2 linked regions of the Bosea vaviloviae genome follow. The protein of the gene in region 2 interacts with the protein of the main gene of each other region in a pairwise test. Links are inferred from orthologs where the notes say so. Each region holds a gene or a part of one and is shown on either strand. Other genes may lie near its edges. The genes, in order: ndk and ung.

What was found.
Region 1: the proteins of ung (region 2) and ndk interact in binary tests that used the Escherichia coli proteins (3 or more experiments, as listed by UniProt). The link is inferred for Bosea vaviloviae from one-to-one orthologs.

The regions. Positions count from the first base shown.
Region 1 is NZ_CP017147.1:3,948,978-3,958,717, reverse strand. What follows is about bases 2,368-5,218. They hold ndk (nucleoside-diphosphate kinase), read right to left. Parts: upstream 4,079-5,218; coding sequence 3,656-4,078; downstream 2,368-3,655. Other genes in these bases: BHK69_RS18120 (DUF2147 domain-containing protein), read left to right, coding at 4,796-5,218; BHK69_RS18125 (SEL1-like repeat protein), read right to left, coding at 4,171-4,440; BHK69_RS18135 (MerR family transcriptional regulator), read left to right, coding at 3,119-3,547; BHK69_RS18140 (MipA/OmpV family protein), read left to right, coding at 2,368-3,014. Also shown: BHK69_RS18145 (molybdopterin-containing oxidoreductase family protein), read right to left, coding at 1-2,016; more of BHK69_RS18140, read left to right, coding at 2,193-2,367; BHK69_RS18115 (glutathione S-transferase N-terminal domain-containing protein), read right to left, coding at 5,373-6,080; BHK69_RS18110 (hypothetical protein), read left to right, coding at 6,434-7,009; BHK69_RS18105 (GNAT family N-acetyltransferase), read right to left, coding at 7,046-7,540; BHK69_RS18100 (GNAT family N-acetyltransferase), read right to left, coding at 7,601-8,107; Asp-tRNA(Asn)/Glu-tRNA(Gln) amidotransferase subunit GatB, read right to left, coding at 8,104-9,585. UniProt on the Escherichia coli protein: Major role in the synthesis of nucleoside triphosphates other than ATP. The ATP gamma phosphate is transferred to the NDP beta phosphate via a ping-pong mechanism, using a phosphorylated active-site intermediate.
Region 2 is NZ_CP017147.1:332,152-342,039, reverse strand. The notes cover bases 222-3,220. They hold ung (uracil-DNA glycosylase), read left to right. Parts: upstream 222-1,371; coding sequence 1,372-2,070; downstream 2,071-3,220. Other genes in these bases: BHK69_RS01590 (phenylacetate--CoA ligase family protein), read right to left, coding at 2,307-3,220; BHK69_RS01600 (bifunctional metallophosphatase/5'-nucleotidase), read left to right, coding at 222-1,375. Also shown: more of BHK69_RS01600, read left to right, coding at 1-221; more of BHK69_RS01590, read right to left, coding at 3,221-3,539; BHK69_RS01585 (zinc metallopeptidase), read right to left, coding at 3,574-4,254; BHK69_RS01580 (ABC transporter ATP-binding protein), read right to left, coding at 4,281-5,126; BHK69_RS01575 (ABC transporter substrate-binding protein), read right to left, coding at 5,221-6,552; BHK69_RS01570 (branched-chain amino acid ABC transporter permease), read right to left, coding at 6,683-7,762; BHK69_RS01565 (branched-chain amino acid ABC transporter permease), read right to left, coding at 7,892-8,806; BHK69_RS01555 (ABC transporter ATP-binding protein), read right to left, coding at 9,150-9,888. UniProt on the Escherichia coli protein: Excises uracil residues from the DNA which can arise as a result of misincorporation of dUMP residues by DNA polymerase or due to deamination of cytosine.

The sequences.
Region 1 (9,740 bases), 3.6 Mb from region 2 along the record:
CGTGATTGTGTTGATGCCACGGCCATGCCTGTGCGCCGCATTGGGCCAGATCGACTCGGCGATGACGACACCCCGCACCAAGCCCTCGAACAGCACGGCATGGAGATACACGCTGCCGCGGCTGTTGCCGACCATGACTTCGTCATCGGCCGCGATGCCGAGCTTTTCCGCATCGTCGGGATGCAGCATCAAGGTTGGACGCCCCTCCTTCTTCTGGGAGCCCGGGGTCTCGGTGAAGGTCGAGTTCAGGAAGCTGCGCGCCGGGCTCGTCGCCAGGCGGAAGGGATGCTCGGCATCAGCATTCTCGATGACGGCCCAGTAGTCGGGCAATGTCGGCATCTGCAAGTATGGGCCAACCGTACCGGCATTGGCGTTGGGCACCTTCGGCCAATCGGGCTTGAAGCGGAATTTCTTGTCGCGGTAGCCGAAGCCGTCGAGATAATGCGCCGTGCGATAATCCGGCTGTACGTCGTGGAAATCATTGGCAATCAATTCGTCGAGCGTGCCGCGCCCGCTCTCGCGCAATGTCCAGTCGACGATCTCGCGCGGCGACATCTGGAAGCCGCGATGCTGCACACCGAGCCGCTCGGCGAGCGCGCAGATGACCTCGTGGTTCGAGCGGCATTCGCCCGGCGGGTCGACCAGCTTGCCGCCCCACATGATGTGCTGGTGGCCGCCGCCCTGATAGATGTCGTCATGCTCCATGAACTGGGTCGCCGGCAGCACGATATCGGCCATCCCGGCCGTCTCGGTCATGAACTGCTCATGGACGACGGTGAAGAGGTCGTCGCGCCCAAAGCCCTGCTTGACCAGCTCCTGCTCGGGCGCGACCGAAACCGGGTTGGTGTTCTGGATGAAGAGCGCCTTGACCGGCCCGCCCTGCCGCAGCGCCTGCGCATCGCCGGTGAGCACCCGGCCGATCTGCGACTGATCGAGCTGGCGGATTTTCGGATCGATGAGGTCGAGCCCTTCGATCAGGCTCTTGCGCCATTTGTAGATGCCGCTGTTGCTGTGGAAGGCGCCGCCGCCCTCATATTGCCAGGCTCCTGTAACGGTTGGCACAGACAGCGCCGCATGCATCGAGACCGCACCATTGCGCTGGCGCGCGAAGCCATAGCCCAGCCGGAAGAAGCTCTTCTTGCGCGTGCCGACGAGGGCCGCGAACTCCTCGATCTGCGCGACCTCGAGCCCGGTGATGGCAGCCGCCCATTCCGGAGTGCGGTCGGTGAGATGCGCTTCCAGCTCGTCTGGAGCGTCGGTGTGCTGCGCCAGATAGTCGCGGTCGGCATGGCCATCGCGGAAGAGGACATGCATCACCGCGCAGGCCAGCGCCGCATCCGTGCCCGGCCGCAGCACCAAAGCGAGGTCTGCCTGGGCGAGCGTGGCATTGTGATAGATGTCGATGGCGACGATCTTGGCGCCGCGCGTCTTCCGCGCCTTGACGGCGTGGTGCATCACATTGACCTGGGTATGCACGGCGTTGGTGCCCCAGATCACCACGCAGTCCGACTTGGCCATCTCGCGCGGATCGGGTCCCGCGAGGCGGCCCGTGCCGGCGATGAAGCCGGTCCAGGCCATGGTGGTGCAGATCGTCGAATACTGGCCGGAATAGCCCTTGGCGTGGCGCAGGCGGTTGATGCCGTCGCGCATGACGAGGCCCATCGTGCCTGCATAGTAATAGGGCCAGATGGCCTGCGCGCCGTGCTCATGCTCGATCGCCAGGAAACGGCGAGCGATCTCGTCGAGTGCCTCGTCCCAGGAAATCCGCTCGAATTGGCCCGATCCCTTCGGCCCGGTCCTGCGCAGCGGATGCAGCAGCCGGTCGGGATGGTGGATGCGCTCGGAATAGCGCGCGACCTTGGCGCAGATCACCCCGTCCGTGTAGCTCTGGCGCTTGCTGCCGCGCACCCGCCCGATGCTGCGCCCATCGATGACCTCGACCTCGAGAGAGCAGGCGGAAGGGCAGTCATGCGGGCAAACGGATGGCAGATGGGCGATGCGGGGAAGCTCGGTCATAATTGCTTATTAGACGAAGTTCAGAGCAGGAGAAATGGCGGACGCGGGCAGCCATGCCTTTCTCGGCACCTCTCGACGCAGCCGGCGCGCGAGCGTCAACCGGCGGTTAACACTAACGAGTCAAGTTGAGTGAGGTTGTGTTCGGTAAAGGCGCCTCGGCGCCGGAGTTCTCATCGATGCGTTGCGTTGCGTTCCTGGCGGGCCTGCTGGCCTGTCTCGTCCTTTCGTCCGGCCAGCGCGCTTTGGCGCAGTCGAGCGACTACAGCACCCTCACCTCGCCTGAATCCGCGCAGCATTGGAATCTGACGCTGGGAGCCGGCTTGCGCTACCAGCCCGATTATTCAGGCTCCAACAATTACGTCTTCCGGCCGCGCCCGATCATCTCGCTCGGCAAGGGCGTGAAGAGCACCTGGTGGGTGGCCGAGGATGACGCGCTCTCGATCGGCTTCTTCTCCGGCAAGGGCTGGCGCATCGGCTTCTCCGGCAATCTGCTCTGGGAGCGCAAGGCCAGCACCAACCCCGCTCTGGTCGCGGTTCCCGATACGAAATTCGGCTTCGAGGCCGGCGGCTTCGCCGAGTTCTACCCGGCCTCCTGGCTGCGCGCCCGCGTCGATCTGCGGCGCGGCTTCATCGCCCATGACGCGCTGGTCGCTGAACTCAAGCTCGACGCCATCGCCAGGGTCGGCCAATGGTCGTTCGGTGCCGGCCCGCGCATGAGCATCGTCGGCGCCGACTATCTGCGGACCTATTTCGGCTCCTATCCCGGTGTCGCCGGCACCGGCGGGCTGCTGCAGCGCTACAATGCCGGGGTCCATTCCTACGGCGCGATCGCGCAGGCGACCTATAACTGGTCCGAGCGTCTCTCAACCACGACCTATATCGAGTACAAGCGCCTGGTCGGCGATGCCGCCAAGTCGCCGATCGTGAGAACCTATGGCTCGCGCGACTCGATCACGCTCGGCATCTCGGCGAGCTACGCCTTCGATCTCGGCTTCTGAGCGCGAACTCCGAACCCCGTGAGCCAGGATCAGGCCACGGGGTTTCATCGGCAAGGCCTATACGCTATATCCTCTAGTCTCTAGAGGATTAGGAGGCCGCCGCGATGGAACAGATGCCGATCGGCGCGCTGTCGGAGGCGACAGGCGTCAAGGTTCCGACCATCCGCTTCTACGAGGAGATCGGGCTCCTGCCCGCCGCCGTTCGTACGCAGAGCAACCGCCGCAGCTATGGCGACGCTCATCTGCAGCGCCTGCGCTTCATCCGGCATGCGCGCGATCTCGGCTTTGCCGTCGACGATATCCGCGAATTGCTGGCTATGGCGGCCGAGCCGCAGGCGTCATGCGACCGGGCCGACAGCATCGCGCAACGCCATCTCGCCGATGTCGAGCGGCGCATCGCCCAGCTCCAATCACTGCGCGGCGAGCTCCAGCGCATGGTCGGCGAATGCCAGCACGGCCGCGTAGCCGAATGCCGGGTGATCGAATCGCTCGCCGATCACGGCCATTGCCTGCACGACCACCGCGTGGCGTGAAAAAAAGGCGGGCTCGAGAGCCCGCCTGCACATCACGCACCCCACCGTCATCCCAAAAACGGCGCCGCTACGCGGCTTGCCCAGGACGACGGCGTGGATTTTGAGAGATCAGCCGACGATCTCGTTGCCGGCGAAGAACTGCGCGATCTCGATCGCGGCCGTCTCGGGCGCGTCGGAGCCGTGCACGGTGTTCTCGCCGACCGACTGGGCGAAGAGCTTGCGGATCGTGCCCTCGGCGGCATTGGCCGGGTTGGTGGCGCCCATCACGTCGCGATAGGTCGCGATCGCGTTCTCGCCTTCGAGAACCTGCACCACGACCGGGGCGGAGATCATGAACTCGACCAGCTCGCCGAAGAACGGACGTGCCGAGTGAACCGCATAGAAGGTCTCGGCCTGGGCCTTGCTCATCTGGATGCGCTTCTGCGCAACGATGCGCAGGCCGGCCTTCTCGATGACCGCGTTGACCGCGCCGGTGAGATTGCGCCGCGTCGCATCGGGCTTGAGAATGGAGAAGGTACGCTGGACAGCCATCGATATATCCTTGGGGAATTTCTGGAGAATGCGGCGCGCTTATAGCGGCCGCCTCTCCGCCCCACAAGGCTCCCGGGCGTTTCAGCGGGACGCTAGTGGCGCGTCAGGAAGCTGCGGGCCTCGCGCAGCGCCTCGGCGATCTCGTCGCGGGTCAATTCGAGCGCCAGTTCCTGGCGATGGGCAGCCGCCCGGCCACAACCGCGCGCCAGGGCGACGTTGAACCATTTCTGCGCCGCGACGAGGTCGACCGGCTGATTGCGGCCTGCGGCATACATCAGCCCAAGTTCGTAATAGGCCTCGGCGGAGGCTTCCGTCGGGATCACCAGCGAAGCGGGAATCGCGCTCATTTCCATGCGTGCCATGACAACCACCCTCTTGTCCTGTTGCGCCGAGCACCCGTCCAAGGCCGCGGCTTGTGACGGTGAGATTTGGCCGCAGCCCTTAAAGAGGCCGCTAAAAATCGCGATGAATCGAAGCTCAACGAGATGTAATCGCCGGGTTAAATCAACGATCGATTCATGCTGGCCGCGCGAAAAGCCACGTGATTTCAAGATCCTCCCGTTGGGTCAGCCTTCGCCGCGTTGACGCGACGTTCACCTTGGCGCGCGGTTACCCGCTTCATCCTCCCGTTAAAGCAGGCTTGGAGACGGGTCGCGCCTCCGATATGGTTCATATCTGAACCATGCAGCATAGCTGGTCGGACAAGGGAGGATCGACATGAACACGCATGCAATCGCAGGCCGCCCCAAGCTTCTGGGTCTTGGGGTTCTGGGTCTTGCGCTTCTGGGTCTTGGGCTTCTGATCGGAATGGGCGCGACACCTGCCATGGCCCAGGATGTCACCGGCACATGGCTGCGCGACACCGGCGCCTCGCGCGTCCGCTTCGCCAAATGCGGTGAAGCGGTTTGCGGCACCATCGCTTGGCTCAAGGATCCCAACGGTCCTGCCAAGGTCGGCCAGCGCATCTTCTACGATATGAAGCCGGCCGGCGCCGGCAAGTGGAGCGGCAGCGCCTTCAACCCCGAGGACGGCAAGACCTATTCGGGCACGATGACGTTGGCAGGCGAGGCGCTGACGACATCAGGCTGCGTGCTCGGCGGGCTGATCTGCCGCTCGGTGAAGTGGTCACGGGCGAACTGACGCGCGAAGGAGGTCGTCTTCGGGCCATAGACCGGCGTCGCACCGCTTTCGTCATGGTCGGGCTCGTCCCGACCATCCACGTCTTCATCTGTGGAGCGCGACGTTCAAGACGTGGATGCTCGCCACAAGGGCGAGCATGACGGCGGGGCTGCGTTCAGCGCGCCTTCTGGTTGAATAGCATCGCGTGCTCCTCGGGCGTGCGCTGCTCCGGCGGCTTGCGCAGCTCCGAAGCGACGGCAAGACCACGTTCGACGGCCGGGCGTGCCAGCATCGTCGCGATCCAGCGCTCGACATGCGGAAACTGTTTGATGTCCTGGCCCTGGCGCTCCCAACCGCGTGCCCAACCGATGCAAGCCATGTCGGCGATCGAATAATCGCCGGTGATGTAGTCGCGACCGGCGAGGCGCTTGTTCAGGACGCCGTAGAGGCGGTTCGCCTCATTGGTATAGCGCTCGATGGCATAGGGCAGCTGCTCGGGCGCATAGAGTCGGAAATGATGGGTCTGGCCGAGCATCGGGCCAAAGCCGCCCATCTGCCAGAACAGCCATTCATCGACGGCGACGCGGCCACGCTCGTCCGCGGGATAGAACTTTCCGGTCTTGCGACCGAGATATTGCAGGATCGCTCCGGATTCGAAGACCGAGATCGGCTTCCCATCCGGCCCCTCGGGATCGACGATCGCGGGCATGCGGTTGTTGGGCGAGATCGCCAGGAATTCCGGCTTGAACTGGTCGCCCTTGCCGATGTTCACGGGAATGACGGTGTAGGGCAGCCCGCACTCCTCGAGCATGATGGTGATCTTCCAGCCATTCGGCGTCGGCCAGTAGTGGAGATCGATCGGATTGGTCTGAACTTGTGCCATACTGCGCTTCCCGTCGGTTGCTGGATGCGACAGATCTAGTCTCGCCCGCACCGTCCTGGAAGCACCGGACCCCGCGCCCTGAGCGGCCTCGCCATGTCGTGAGGGCGGGCGAAAGGCGAGACCGCGGAGGAAGGCGGCACTCGCGCTCGAACGGCCGCAGCGCTTTGCCTTTGCAGCCTCCTCCCCAAGACCAGCATCCGTTTCCTTTGCCGAGGAAAGAGCGCAATTTCCGATCCAGTTGGTCGAAATTCGCTCTATGTCATTGTTCTAACGCGCTTTCTTCATACGACCCGGTATCCACTTCGCTCGAAAACACTCTAGGCTCGCCGCGCCAAGCAGGTTATGGACGCCCCATGGAGAATGTTCCGTCGCAAGAACTCTTCGCCCATGTCCGGATTGTCATGGGCATGGTCACCGGGCTCGGCGTGACCCGGCTGCTGACCGGTACGGCCGGCTTCATCCAGCATCCCGCCCGCCACCGCCTGTCGCTGATCCACCTGCTCTGGGCCGGCTCGATCCTGCTCGAACTGATCCTGTTCTGGTGGTGGGAATTCGCACTCTCGCGGATTCCCGTCTGGAATTTCGGCGTCTTCACCTTCCTCATCGGCTATGCCGTCGTCCTCTACATGCTGGCGGCGCTGCTCTTTCCCGACAACATCTCGGAATATGTGGGCTATGAGGACTTCTTCATCAAAAGGCGCCGCTGGTTCTTCAGCCTGCTGGCGGCGACCTTTGCCCTCGACGTGACGGATACGCTGATCAAGGGCACGGAGCGCTGGAACCAGTTGAGCAGCGCTTATCTGCTGCAGGTTCCCATCGGCCTCGCCCTGTGCCTCGTAGGCTTCCTCGTCGCACGGCGATCCGTGCAGATCGCCGTGGCCGCGCTCCATCTCTCGATGCAGCTTCTCTGGATTCTGCAAGCCTTTTGAGACCTCGAGGCCTTTTGAAGCGGCACGGACCGGCCGCTACGGCGCGATCACGAATTTGAAGCCTTCATGGCTCTGGACGAAGCCGAGATTGACGTAGAAGCGATGCGCATCGGTCCGAGCCTTGTCGGAGGTCAGCTCGACGAGGCCCGCACCCTTCTCCCCAGCGAAGGCGAGCGCGTGGCGCATCATCACGGCGCCGATGCCGAGGCTGCGGCTCTCGGGCGCGACATGGACGCTTTCAATCTTGGCCCGCTTGCGGCCGCGCGCGACGAGCCCGGGGATCAGCGTGACCTGGAAGGTGCCGACGACCCGCCCCAGCCGCTCCGCCACGAATAATGTGTTGTGAGGGCTGGCCGCGATCTCGTCGAAAGCATCGAGGTAAGCTGGATGAGCGACCTCGACGGCGATCTCCTCCGGGCTCTTGGCCTGCCGCGCCGCGCCCAGCATGATCAGGGTGGCGATGCGGGGCGCATCGGCCCGCACAGCCTCGCGGATCGTGATCTCCGCGGGATCGATGGGGCTGCGGCTCATGCTCTGATCCTTCATCTCGTCATCACTAGAAATTCGCCAGCAGCCGGACCGCGAGCGCTATCACTCGGCGAAGAGCCGCTTCGCCATCAGCAGTGTGTTCGGGGTGTCCTCGCGCCCGTCGAAGCGGGCCTGGCGCTGCAGGAAAAAACCCATGCGCTCGTAGAAAGCGATGGCCGGCTCGTTCTGGCTCTCGACCTCCAAGCGCGCGACCGGGGCCTGCGGAAAACAGGCCAGCGTCACCTGCAGCAGCGTGCGACCAACACCGATGCCCTGATAGCTCGGGAGGACATAGAGCCTCGTCAGCAGCGCTGCGCGGTCGCGCTCCAGCCGCGCCGAGGAGGTTGCGATGATCTCCTCGCCGACCAGGGCGACGAGAAAGGCCCCGCTCTCGCGCCCGAGCTGGGCCGAGAGGTTCTCCAGCGAATGCCAGGCATTGGTGATCTCGGCGACGCGCTGCCAGCCATAGATGCCGTCATAGGTCGCATGCCAGGTCTCGACCAGCAGACCGCGCACCGCCGGGAGATCGGCGGGCAGCGCGTCGCGGATGATGAGACCGTCTGGCGTCACTCGATGCCCAGCTTGGCTTTCAGGATCTCGTTCAGGGCCTGCGGGTTGGCCTTTCCGCCCGAAGCTTTCATCGCCTGGCCGACGAACCAGCCCAGCATGGTCGGCTTCGCCTTGACCTGCTCGACCTTGTCGGGATTGGCGGCGATCAGCTCGTCCACCGCCTTCTCGATCGCGCCGGTATCGGTGACCTGCTTCATGCCGCGCGCCTCGACGATGGTGCGCGGGTCGCCACCTTCGGACCAGAGGATCTCGAACAGGTCCTTAGCGATCCGGCCCGAGATGACGCCTTCGCCGATCAACTCGACCAGCCCGCCGAGCTGGGAAGCCGAGACTGGCGAGGAGCCGACATCCTGGCCCTCCTTGTTCAAGCGGCCGAACAGTTCGTTGATCACCCAGTTGGCGGCGGCCTTGCCGTCGCGGCCTTTGGCCACGGCCTCGAAATAGTCCGCCTGCTCGCGCTCGGCGACCAGTACCGCGGCGTCATAGGGCGAGAGGCCGTATTCCGCGATGAAGCGCGCCTTCTTGGCATCCGGCAATTCCGGAAGGACGCTCTTCAGCTCCGCCACGAAGGCGTCGTCGAATTCGAGCGGCAGCAGGTCCGGATCCGGGAAATAGCGGTAGTCATGCGCCTCTTCCTTGGAGCGCATCGAGCGCGTCTCACCCTTGCCGGGATCATAGAGCCGCGTCTCCTGGTCGATCTTGCCGCCATCCTCGATGATGCCGATCTGGCGGCGCGCCTCGACCTCGACGGCCTGGCCGATGAAGCGGATCGAGTTGACGTTCTTGATCTCGCAGCGCGTACCCAGCTCCGCGCCGGGCTTGCGGACCGAGACGTTCACGTCGGCGCGCAGATTGCCCTTCTCCATGTCGCCGTCGCAGGTGCCGAGATAACGCATGATGGTGCGCAGCTTGGTGACATAGGCGCGCGCCTCTTCGGCCGAGCGCAGATCCGGCTTCGAGACGATCTCCATCAGTGCCACGCCCGAGCGATTGAGATCGACGAAGCTCATCGTCGGATGCTGGTCATGGATCGACTTGCCGGCGTCCTGCTCCAAATGGAGGCGCTCGATGCCGACCGTGATCTGCTCGGTCGGCGACAGATCAACGACGATCTCGCCCTCACCCACAATCGGACTTTTGTACTGGCTGATCTGGTAACCCTGCGGCAGATCGGGATAGAAGTAGTTCTTGCGGTCGAAGACCGAACGGTTGTTGATCTGGGCGTTGAGGCCCAAGCCGGTGCGCACGGCCTGGCGGATGCACTCGGCATTGATGACCGGCAGCATGCCCGGCATGGCGGCATCGACGAGGCTGACATGCTCGTTCGGCTCGGCGCCGAACGCCGTGGAGGCGCCGGAGAAGAGTTTCGCATTGGAGGTTACCTGTGCATGGATCTCCATGCCGATCACCACTTCCCAATCGCCGGTCGCTCCCTTGATCAGCTTCTTGGGGTCGGCGGGGCGAACATGCGCGTTCATCTTGGCTCTTTCGACTTGAAAATCTCGGCTACGGGTTACGATTTCGGCGCGCGGCCGGCAAGCGGCTGTTGCCCTCCTGTCACCACTTGGCCGTATTGTGGCGTATTTGGCCCCTGTTTGCCTTAGTGTCGAGTGAACGATCTTGACAATCGTCA
Region 2 (9,888 bases):
CAAGGGCAAAGGCGGTTTCGCGCGGGCTGCCGGCATCGCCCGGGCCGAGCGGGCCAAGGGCGTGCCGGTGCTGTTCTGCCATGCCGGCGACTGCTACTCGCCCTCGCTGATGTCGGGCTTCGACCAGGGCGCCCATATCGTGGCGATGCAGAACAAGATGGGGCTCGACGTCTTCGTGCCGGGCAATCACGAATTCGATTTCGGCAAGGAGAACTACCTCAAGCTCGTCGCCGCCCAGACCTATCCGACCTTCGCCGCCAATCTGCGCGACGCGAGCGGCAATGTCTTGCCCGGCCACAGGGATTCGCAGATCTTCGAGCTCGGCGGCGTCAAGGTCGGCGTCATCGGCACGACTTATGATCCGACGCCGCAGCTCTCCAACCCCGGCGATCTGAAATTCTCCTCGACCATGGAGGCGCTCCAGCGCGAGGCGCGGACCTTGAAGGCGCAGGGCGCCGACATCCTCGTCGCCGTCGTTCATGCCGAGCGCCGCACCGATCTCGAAATCGTCCGCTCGCGCGTCGTCGACATCGTACTGACCGGCCACGACCATGACCTTGCCATCGCCTATGACGGCAAGGTCGTGATGGTGGAGTCGAATGAAGAGGGCAATTACGTCACCGCGATCGACATCGCGGTGAGCATCACCGGCGAGGGCGCGGCCCGCCAGGTTTCCTGGTCGCCGACCTTCCGGGTCAACGACAGCCGCGCCGCCACGCCCGACCCCGAGGTCGCCGCGATCGTGAAAGGTTACGAGACCGAGCTCTCGAAGGAGCTCGACATCGAGATCGCGACCCTCGCCGCCCCGCTCGATTCCCGCACCGGCGTCATCCGCACGCAGGAGACGGCGATCGGCAATCTGATCTCCGACGCCATCCGCGCCTCGACCGGCGCGCAGCTCGCCATCACCAATGCCGGCGGCATCCGCGCCAACAAGCAATATGCGGCCGGCTACAAGCTGACGCGGCGCGATGTGCTGAGCGAACTGCCCTTCGGCAACGCCACGATCATGGTCCAGATCACCGGCAAGGATGTGAAGGACGCGATCGAGAATGGCCTGGGCCCGGCCCCGCAGGGCTCGGGCCGCTTTCCGCAGGTCTCCGGGCTGACCTTCGAGGCCGATATCAAGCGCCCGGTCGGCCAGCGCGTCGTTTCGATCACTGTCGAGGGCAAGCCGATCGACGAGGCGGCGAACTACACCGTCGCCTCCAACAACTTCATGCTTGCGGGCGGCGACGGTTACACCTCGCTGGCGCGCGGCAGGACGCTGATCGGCCTGACCGACGGCAAGCTGATGGCCAATGAGGTGATGGTCTATCTGCGCCGGCTCGGCACGGTCGACGCCAAGGTCGAGGGCAGGGCAATTCTCAAGTGAGCAGCTATGAGGCGGCGCTCGCCGCGTTCCTGGCGACGCCGGCTTCCGAAGGGTGGCGCGATCTCGTCGTGTTCCGCGACGGGGCGGCGGCGCGAGCTTGCGTCCGGGCCGATGCGGAGGTTGCGGCCGGCCATGTCGTCGCGCCCGCACCGGGGCGGGTCCTTGCAGCGTTGGCGACGACGCCTTTCACTGAGGTCCGCATCGTCATCCTGGGCCAGGATCCCTATCCGACGCCGGGCGATGCCAATGGGCTTGCCTTCTCCTATGTCGGTCCGCCGCCTTTGCCGCGCTCGCTGGTCAATATCCATCGTGAATTGCAGGACGATCTCGGCGCGGCGGGGCCTGCGAGCGGCGATCTGACGGCGTGGGCGCGGCAAGGCGTGCTCTTGCTCAACACCGCGCTTACCGTGCGCGAGGGGGCCAGCAAGGCGGGCTCGCATCTGGCGCTCGGCTGGGGCGCCGTCACCGACGCGGTCATCGCCAGCGTCTCGGCCCGCCGGCCCCATGTCGTCTTCCTGCTCTGGGGCAACCCCGCCCAGGCCAAGCGCGGATTGATCGATGAGGCGCGCCATCTGGTGCTGGCGAGCGCGCATCCCTCGCCGCTCTCGGCGCGGCGCGGGTTTTTCGGGTCAAAGCCGTTTTCGCGTACGAATGCGTGGCTGGAGGCGAAGGGGGAGAAGGCGATCGATTGGTGAGGGGCGGGGGTGAGGTGTAGGCCGTTCGACCAGTTGCGTGACGACCTTTCCGTCATTGCGAGCGCAGCGAAGCAATCCAGAAGACGTAGAGCGAGCCCTCCTGGATTGCTTCGCTGCGCTCGCAATGACGAGGGAGCAGCGGTCAGGTCGCGGCCAAAACGTCAAACGGCCGACCCCTCACCCTGCCCTCTCCCTGCGGGAGAGGGTTCCCCGCGCCCTTTCGGCAATGAAGCGCGCTACCCCACCGGCCGCTCGTCCGCGATCACCTTGCCATCGTTCGGCAAGGCCCCGAGCGGAAGGATCTCGACGGCGCCTTTCAGCTTGGTGACCTGCTGCAGGGTCGAGGAGACGGCATCGATCAACCCTGCGGGTTCGGCATAGATCTCAGCCTTCAGCGTCATCGTGTCGACCTCGTTGGCGCGGCCGACGACGAGGCGCAGCTTGGCGATCTCGGCATGGCGCTTGGCGATCTCGGCGACCTGCTCGGGGCGCACGAACATGCCCTTGACCTTGGCGGTCTGGTCGGCGCGGCCCATCCAGCCCTTGATGCGGATGTTGCTGCGCCCGCATGGGCTCGCGCCCGGCATGACGGCGGTGAGATCACCGACCGCGAGCCTGATCTGCGGGTGATGCGGGTCGAGATTGGTGATGACGATCTCGCCGACCTCGCCCTCCGCCACAGGGTCGCCGGTGCCCGGCCGCACGATCTCGACGATCAGGTTCTCGTTCAGCACCATGCCTGCGCGCGCGCTCGTCTCATAGGCGATCACGCCGACATCGGCGGTGGCGTAGAGCTGGTAGGCGTCGATGCCGTGCTCCTTGACCCAGGCCTGGAGCGAGGGCGGGAAGGTCGCGCCCGAGACCACGGCGCGTTTCAGGCAGGAGATGTCGACGCCGCGCACTTCAGCCGCCTCGATCAGGATCTTGAGGAAATCGGGCGTGCCGGCATAGCAGGCGGGGCGGTAGGCCGAGATCACTTCCATCTGCTGCTCGGTGTTGCCGGGGCCAGCCGGGATCACGGCGCAGCCGAGCGCGCGCGCGGCCGAATCCATGATGAAGCCGCCCGGCGTCAGATGGTAGCCGAAGGTGTTGAGCACGACGTCGCCGGCCCGGAAGCCCGCCGCGTAGAGCCCGCGGGCCGCGCCCCAGGGATCGCTGCCGGTGCCCTCCGGCTCGAAGATCGGACCGGGTGAGGTGAAGAGCCGGCCGAAGGAGCCGAGCGGCGCAGAGACGAAGCCGCCGAAGGGCAAGGCGGTCTTCTGGAGCGCGGGCAAATCGGCCTTGCGCAGGATCGGTAGGGTGGAGAGCGAATTGCGATCGGTGATCGCGGCCGGGTCGATGCCAGCGAGCCGCTCGGCATAGGCCGGGGTCTTCAGGGCGGCAGCGAGCACGGCCGGCAGCCGCGCGAAGAGATCGGCCTCGCGGGCATCGGGCGAGCGGGTTTCGAGGGCGTCGTGATGCTCGCTCATCGGTCAAATCCTCACGAAAACGGGCCGCCTCGTCTCAGCGGATGATCCGCAGCAGGCGGAGAAAATTCAGAAGGCCGATCAGGGCCCCGGCGACATAGGTGAAGGCAGCGGCACGCAGCACGCCGCGTGCGGCGGGCAGATCGCGCGAGTCGAGATAGCCGTCGGCGGTCAGGATCGGCAGCGCCTTGCCGAAACTGGCGTCGAGCTCCAGCGGCAGCGTCACCAGATGCACGACGAGCCCGACACCGAGCAGCGCGATGGCGAGGCCGAACTGCATCAATCCGATCGAGGGCACGCGGGTGAGAATGGCGACGAGCGGAGCCGTGATCATGATCCCCATCGCGACCTTGTCGAAGATGCCGAGGAACCGAGCGAGCGCGGTCCGCCAGGCGAAGAGCACGCTGCCTTGATGATGCTGGATCGCATGGGCGACCTCATGGGCCGCGACCGCGACGGCCGTGATCGAGCGCCCGTCATGATTGTCGGGAGAGAGCCGCACAGCGCGGGCGCCCGGGTCGTAATGATCGCCGCTGGGCGTCGACTCGACGGTGACCGAACCGAGCTGGAAGCGGTCGAGCAGATGGCGCGCGAGCTCACCGCCGGTGCCGGGCAGATCGGGACGATCCGCGGCGTGCCGGCTCATCTCGTGACGGACCCAGGCCTGTGGCCCGAAGACCAGCAGGATCACCAACAGGGCGATGACGAGATAGAGCATGGGATGCCACCTTGCGTTCCATCGGCTCAGGAGAGCCAGCGCTTGCGGCGTTTATAGCTTTTGACCTCGCGGAACGACTTTTTGTTGCCTTCGGCGACGCCGAGATAGAACTCCTTCACGTCCTCGTTCTCGCGCAGCATCGAAGCTTCGCCATCCATCACGACGCGGCCGGTCTCCATGATGTAGCCATAGGTCGCGTAGCGCAGGGCCATGTTGGTGTTCTGCTCGGCGACGAGGAAGGAGACGCCATCCTCGGCATTGAGCCGGCGCACGATCTCAAAGATCTCCTCGACGATCTGTGGTGCGAGCCCCATCGAGGGCTCGTCGAGCAGGATCATCTTGGGCTTCGACATCATGGCGCGGCCGACCGCGCACATCTGCTGCTCGCCGCCCGAGGTGTAGCCGGCCTGAGAGGTCCGGCGCTGCTTCAGGCGCGGGAAGAGCTCGTAGATCTTCTCCAGGTCGCGCTTGATCGCGGCGTTGCCGTCGCGGCGGGTGAAAGCGCCGGTCAGCAGGTTCTCCTCGATCGAGAGATGGCCGAAGCAGTGCCGCCCCTCCATCACCTGGATGCAGCCGCGCCGGACCAACTCATTGGGCGACATCTTGTCGACGCGCTCGCCCTCGAACACGATCGAGCCCTTGGTGACCTCGCCGCGCTCGGCCTTGAGCAGGTTCGAGATCGCCTTCAGCGTCGTGGTCTTGCCGGCCCCGTTGGCGCCGAGGATCGCGACGATGCCCTTGCGCGGGACATGCAGGGAGACGCCCTTCAGCACGAGGATGACGTGATCATAGATCACCTCGATATTGTTCAGCGACAGGATGTTGTCGGTGGCGGTGCTTGTGTTGGGCGTTTCGAGTGTCGCTATCGACATGGCGGTTCCCCGGCAGTGGGCAATCGGCAGTCGGCAGTCGGGTTGGCAGCCGGAAAAACCGACTGCCGATTGCCCACTGCCGACTGCCGTCAGATCAGGACGACTTCTCGCAAGGCTCGGTCCGCTTCGGCCAGCCGGTCGCCTTCTCCACATAGTCCTTGGCGTTGGCTTCGATCAGCGGGCGGACCTCGTCCTTGAGCGGCTCGAGCCAGTCGCCGGGCTTGGTCCATTTGGTGCCGTCCCATTCCGCGACATAGGCCTTGCTGTGGCCGGAATGGTCGGTGCAGGAGATGGTGGTCGGCGTGGCGAAGCCTTCCATGCCGATCTCCTTCAATCGCGCCTCGGTGATGTTCAGGCTCTCCAGGCCGCGGCGCATGTCCTCGGCGTTGATCACCTTCTTGCCGGTGAGCTTCTGGGCGTTGCGCATCGCCTCGACGACGAGCATCGAGTTGTAGACGCCGCGATTATAAAGGTTCTCGCCGACCTTCTCCTTGGCAGCGAGGCTCTTGCCCTTCTCCACGACGTATTTCTGGATGTCCTGGATCACCGGGAAGTTGGTGCCCGCGGCGTTGAGGTTGAGCGACTTGTAGCCCTTGGCCTCGGGGCCGCCGGCGCGTGCGTCGTCATCGCCGCCAGCCCACCAGACGCCGACCAGCTTGTTGATCGGGAAGTTGTTCTTGATCGCCTCCTTCACCGCGGTCGGGTTCATCGCGCCCCAGCCCTGGTTGTAGAGGTAGTCTGGCCGGTCGCGCCGGATCGAGAGCCAGAGCGAACCCTGGTTCTGCATGTCGGCGGCGGCTACGGGATAGATCTTGAGCTCGAAGCCGTATTTCTTGGCGAGGTTCTCGAGCACCGGGATCGGCTCCTTGCCGAAGGGCGCATCGAGATGGATCAGGCCGAGCTTCTTGCCCTTGAGCTTGTCCATGCCGCCGAGTTCGGCCGCCATGTGCTTCACCATCAGCGAAGCGCCGTCCCAATAGGTGAAGGGCGGGATGAAGACCCAGGGAAAGTTGGTGCCGTCGGCCGAGGCCGAGAGGCCATAGGCCATCGACAGGATCGGGATCTTGTCGATATGGGCGCGCGGAATGGCGGCGAGCGTCGCGCCGGTCGACCAGGGCGAGTAGAGGATGGTGTTCTTCGACTTGGCCTGCTCGTAGCACTCGATCGACTTCTTGGTGTCGTAGCCGGTCTCGCATTCCTCATAGACGACCTTGACGCCGTTCACGCCGCCGTCGCGCTCGTTGATCATCGTGATGTAGTCGCGCATGCCGTCGCCGATCGGAATGCCGGAGCCCGAGAACGGACCGGTGCGATAGGCGTTGTTGGCGAAGTAGACGCTGTCCTGGGCAAGGGCCGGAGCGACTTGCGCGCTCGCGGCGAGGAGCGAGCCCAGCGCCGCTCCCTTCATCAGCTTGGTCGTCTTCATGATGGTTCCTCCGTCGTTTCCACCGATCCTGGCCTTGAACGCCGGACCGTCTCCTCTTCGCCTGCCGCATTGAGACCGCGCAGGTCGTTTTGTTGGGCTCCTCTCCGCCGCGCCGGGGAAAGGGCCGACCTCAATAAGGGAATGGCCAGGTTCGCAGTTTCTGCTTCCCGATCTGCCAGAGCCGCGCGAGGCCATGCGGCTCGACGATCAGGAAGGTGATGATCAGCGCGCCGACGAGCATGAAGGTGACATGCTCGGCCGCAGCGCCCGAGAGCGGGACGCCGAGCGCCGGCAGGCCGAATTTCAGGATGGTCGGCAGGCTGGCGATGAAGGCGGCCCCGAAGAAGGAGCCGATCAGCGAGCCGAGCCCGCCGATGATGACCATGAACAGGATGTTGAAGGAGAGGCGGATGTTGAAGACGTCGGCCGCTTCGCCGCCGCCATACCAGAAGAAGATCATCATCGCGCCGGCGACGCCGGCATAGAAGGACGAGACGGCGAAGGCGGTGAGCTTGGCGTTGAGCAGCTTGATGCCCATCAGCTCGGCGGCGATATCCATGTCGCGCACCGCCATCCAGGAGCGGCCGAGCTTGCCATGCACCAGGTTCGAGGCGAACCAGGTCAGGCCTACGACCAGCACGAGGCAGACGAAATAACGCGTCTCAGGCGAAGCCGAGGCGCCGGTGATGGGGAGGCCGAAGAGCGTGCGCTGCGGCACCTCGATCGCGCCCGAGGCGTTGTAGTTGAACAGCCAGGGTACGCGCACGAAAGCCCATTGCAGGAAGAACTGCGCGGCGAGCGTCGCGACAGCGAGATAGAAGCCCTTGATGCGTAGCGAGGGCAGGCCGAAGAGCACGCCGATCGCCGCCGAGAACAGGCCGGAGACCAGCACGAGCACGATGACGTTGATGCCGGGAAAGAAGGTCGTCAGTTTGTAGGCGGCATAGGCGCCGACACCCATGAAGGCGGCGGTGCCCAGCGAGATCAGCCCGGTATAGCCGGTCAGGATGTTGAGCCCGATCGCGGCAAGCGAGAACACCAGGAAGGGGATCATCACCGAGGAGATGAAGAAGTCGTTGCCGATCAGCGGCACGCCGATAAAGGCAAGCGCCAGGATGACGGCGATGCCGACCCGGTCCTGCCAGATCGGGAACACCGCCATGTCGGCGGAATAGGTCGATTTGAACTGGCCGGCTTCGCGATAGAACATTTTCTCAAGCTCCGCTTGAGGTGCGAATTGGGAGTGGCGAGTGGCGAGTGGATTTGGTCGCCAATGAAGCGCCGACTGAAGCCAAATCCATCGCCTTATTCGCCATTCGCCATTTCGCCACTCGCCGCATCAGATTCTCTCGATGATCTTGTCGCCGAACAGCCCTTGCGGGCGGAACAGCAGGAAGCCCAGCGCGATGAAATAGGCGAGCCAGCTCTCGATGCCGCCGCCGATCAGCGGGCCCCAATAGAACTCGCCCAGCTTCTCGCCGATGCCGATGATCAGGCCGCCGACGATGGCGCCCGGGATCGAGGTGAAGCCGCCCAGGATCAGCACGGGCAGGGCCTTCAGCGCCACGATCTCGAGCGCGAAGGAGACGTCCGAGCGCGCGCCCCACATGATGCCGGTGATGAGGGCGACGATACCGGCGGTGAACCAGACGATGACCCAGATCTGATTCAGCGAGATACCGACCGAAAGCGCCGCCTTGTGGCTGTCGGCCACTGCCCGCAAGGCTCTTCCGATGCGCGTGTATTGGAAGAAGGCGGCGAGAGCGGCGATCATCACCGAGGCGATGACGGCTGCCGCGATATCGATCTTCTGCAGCGAGACCAGGCCGCCGAACAGTTTCAGGTCGATCGCCCCCTTGGGCAGCCAGAGCTGATCAGCGATCATCTGCTTGGGGCTGCCGCCGAAAACCGCCTCGCCGAAGCCGATCAGGAAATAGGTGATGCCGAAGGTCGCCATGAACAGGATGATGTCGGGCTGGTTGACCAGCGGGCGCAGCACGACGCGTTCGATCGTGACGGCGAGCGCGAACATCACGCCGAGCGTCAGGATCACGGCGAGGAAGGCTGGCACGCCCTTCTCATAGAGCCCGACCAGGGTCAGCGCCGCGAACACCACCATGATGCCCTGGGCGAAGTTGAACACGCCCGAGGCCTTGAAGATCAGCACGAAGCCGAGCGCGATCAGCGCGTAGAGCACGCCGGAGACGAGGCCCTCCCAGATCGTCTGGGCGAGCAGGTCCGGGGCCTGGACCATCTGCTGGAACGGGTCGACGAAGATCGCATAGAGCGTGTTCGACTGGTCGAAGCGGATGCCGATGATGCCGGCCACGACGATCGCGCCGAGGACCAGCGCGGCGCGGACGCGGAAGCTGTTGAAATTGATCCCGCCCAAGGAACCGAGTGTCGCGTCGCTCATGGCTGCAGGCCCTCGCTCGCAAATACATACTCACCGTCATCCTGGACACCGCGAAGCGGAGACCCGGGATCCATCGCGGCGCTCCGGAGCCCTCCGATGGATCCCGGGTCTGCGCCACTATGTGGCTTGCCCGGGATGACGGTGCGGATGGAGAAATGCTCTATGGCGAAGGTGATGGCCATCAGTGCGCCACTCCCAAATAGGCGTCGATCACCTTCTGATCGCGCTTCACCTCATCAGGCGTGCCGTCGGCGATCTTGCGGCCGTATTCGAGCACCACGACGCGGTCGGAGAGATCCATCACCACGCCCATGTCGTGCTCGATCAAGGCGATGGTCGTGCCGAACTGGTTGTTCACGTCGAGGATGAAGCGGCACATGTCCTCCTTCTCCTCGAGGTTCATGCCGGCCATCGGCTCGTCGAGCAGCAGCAGCTCCGGCTCCATGGCGAGCGCGCGGCCCAGTTCCACCCGCTTCTGCAGGCCATAGGGCAATTTCCCGACGGGCAGCTTGCGGATGTGCTGGATCTGCAGGAAGTCGATGATGTCCTCGACCACCTTGCGATGCTCGATCTCCTCGGTCATCGCCGGGCCGTGACGCAGCGCCTGCCAGAAGAAGTTCCGGTGCATCTTCAGCGTGCGGCCGGTCATGATGTTGTCGAGCGTCGACATGCCCTTGAACAGCGCGACGTTCTGGAAGGTACGGGCGATGCCGTCGGCAGCAGCCTGGTGCGGCTTCACCTTGGCGCGGCGCACGCCCTTATAGGTGATCTGGCCTTCTTGGGGATGGTAGAAGCCGTTGATGCAGTTGAGCATCGAGGTCTTGCCGGCGCCGTTGGGGCCGATGATGGCGCGGACCTCGCCCTTGCGGATGTCGAAGGAGACGTCCGAGATCGCCTTCACCCCGCCAAAGCGCAGCGAG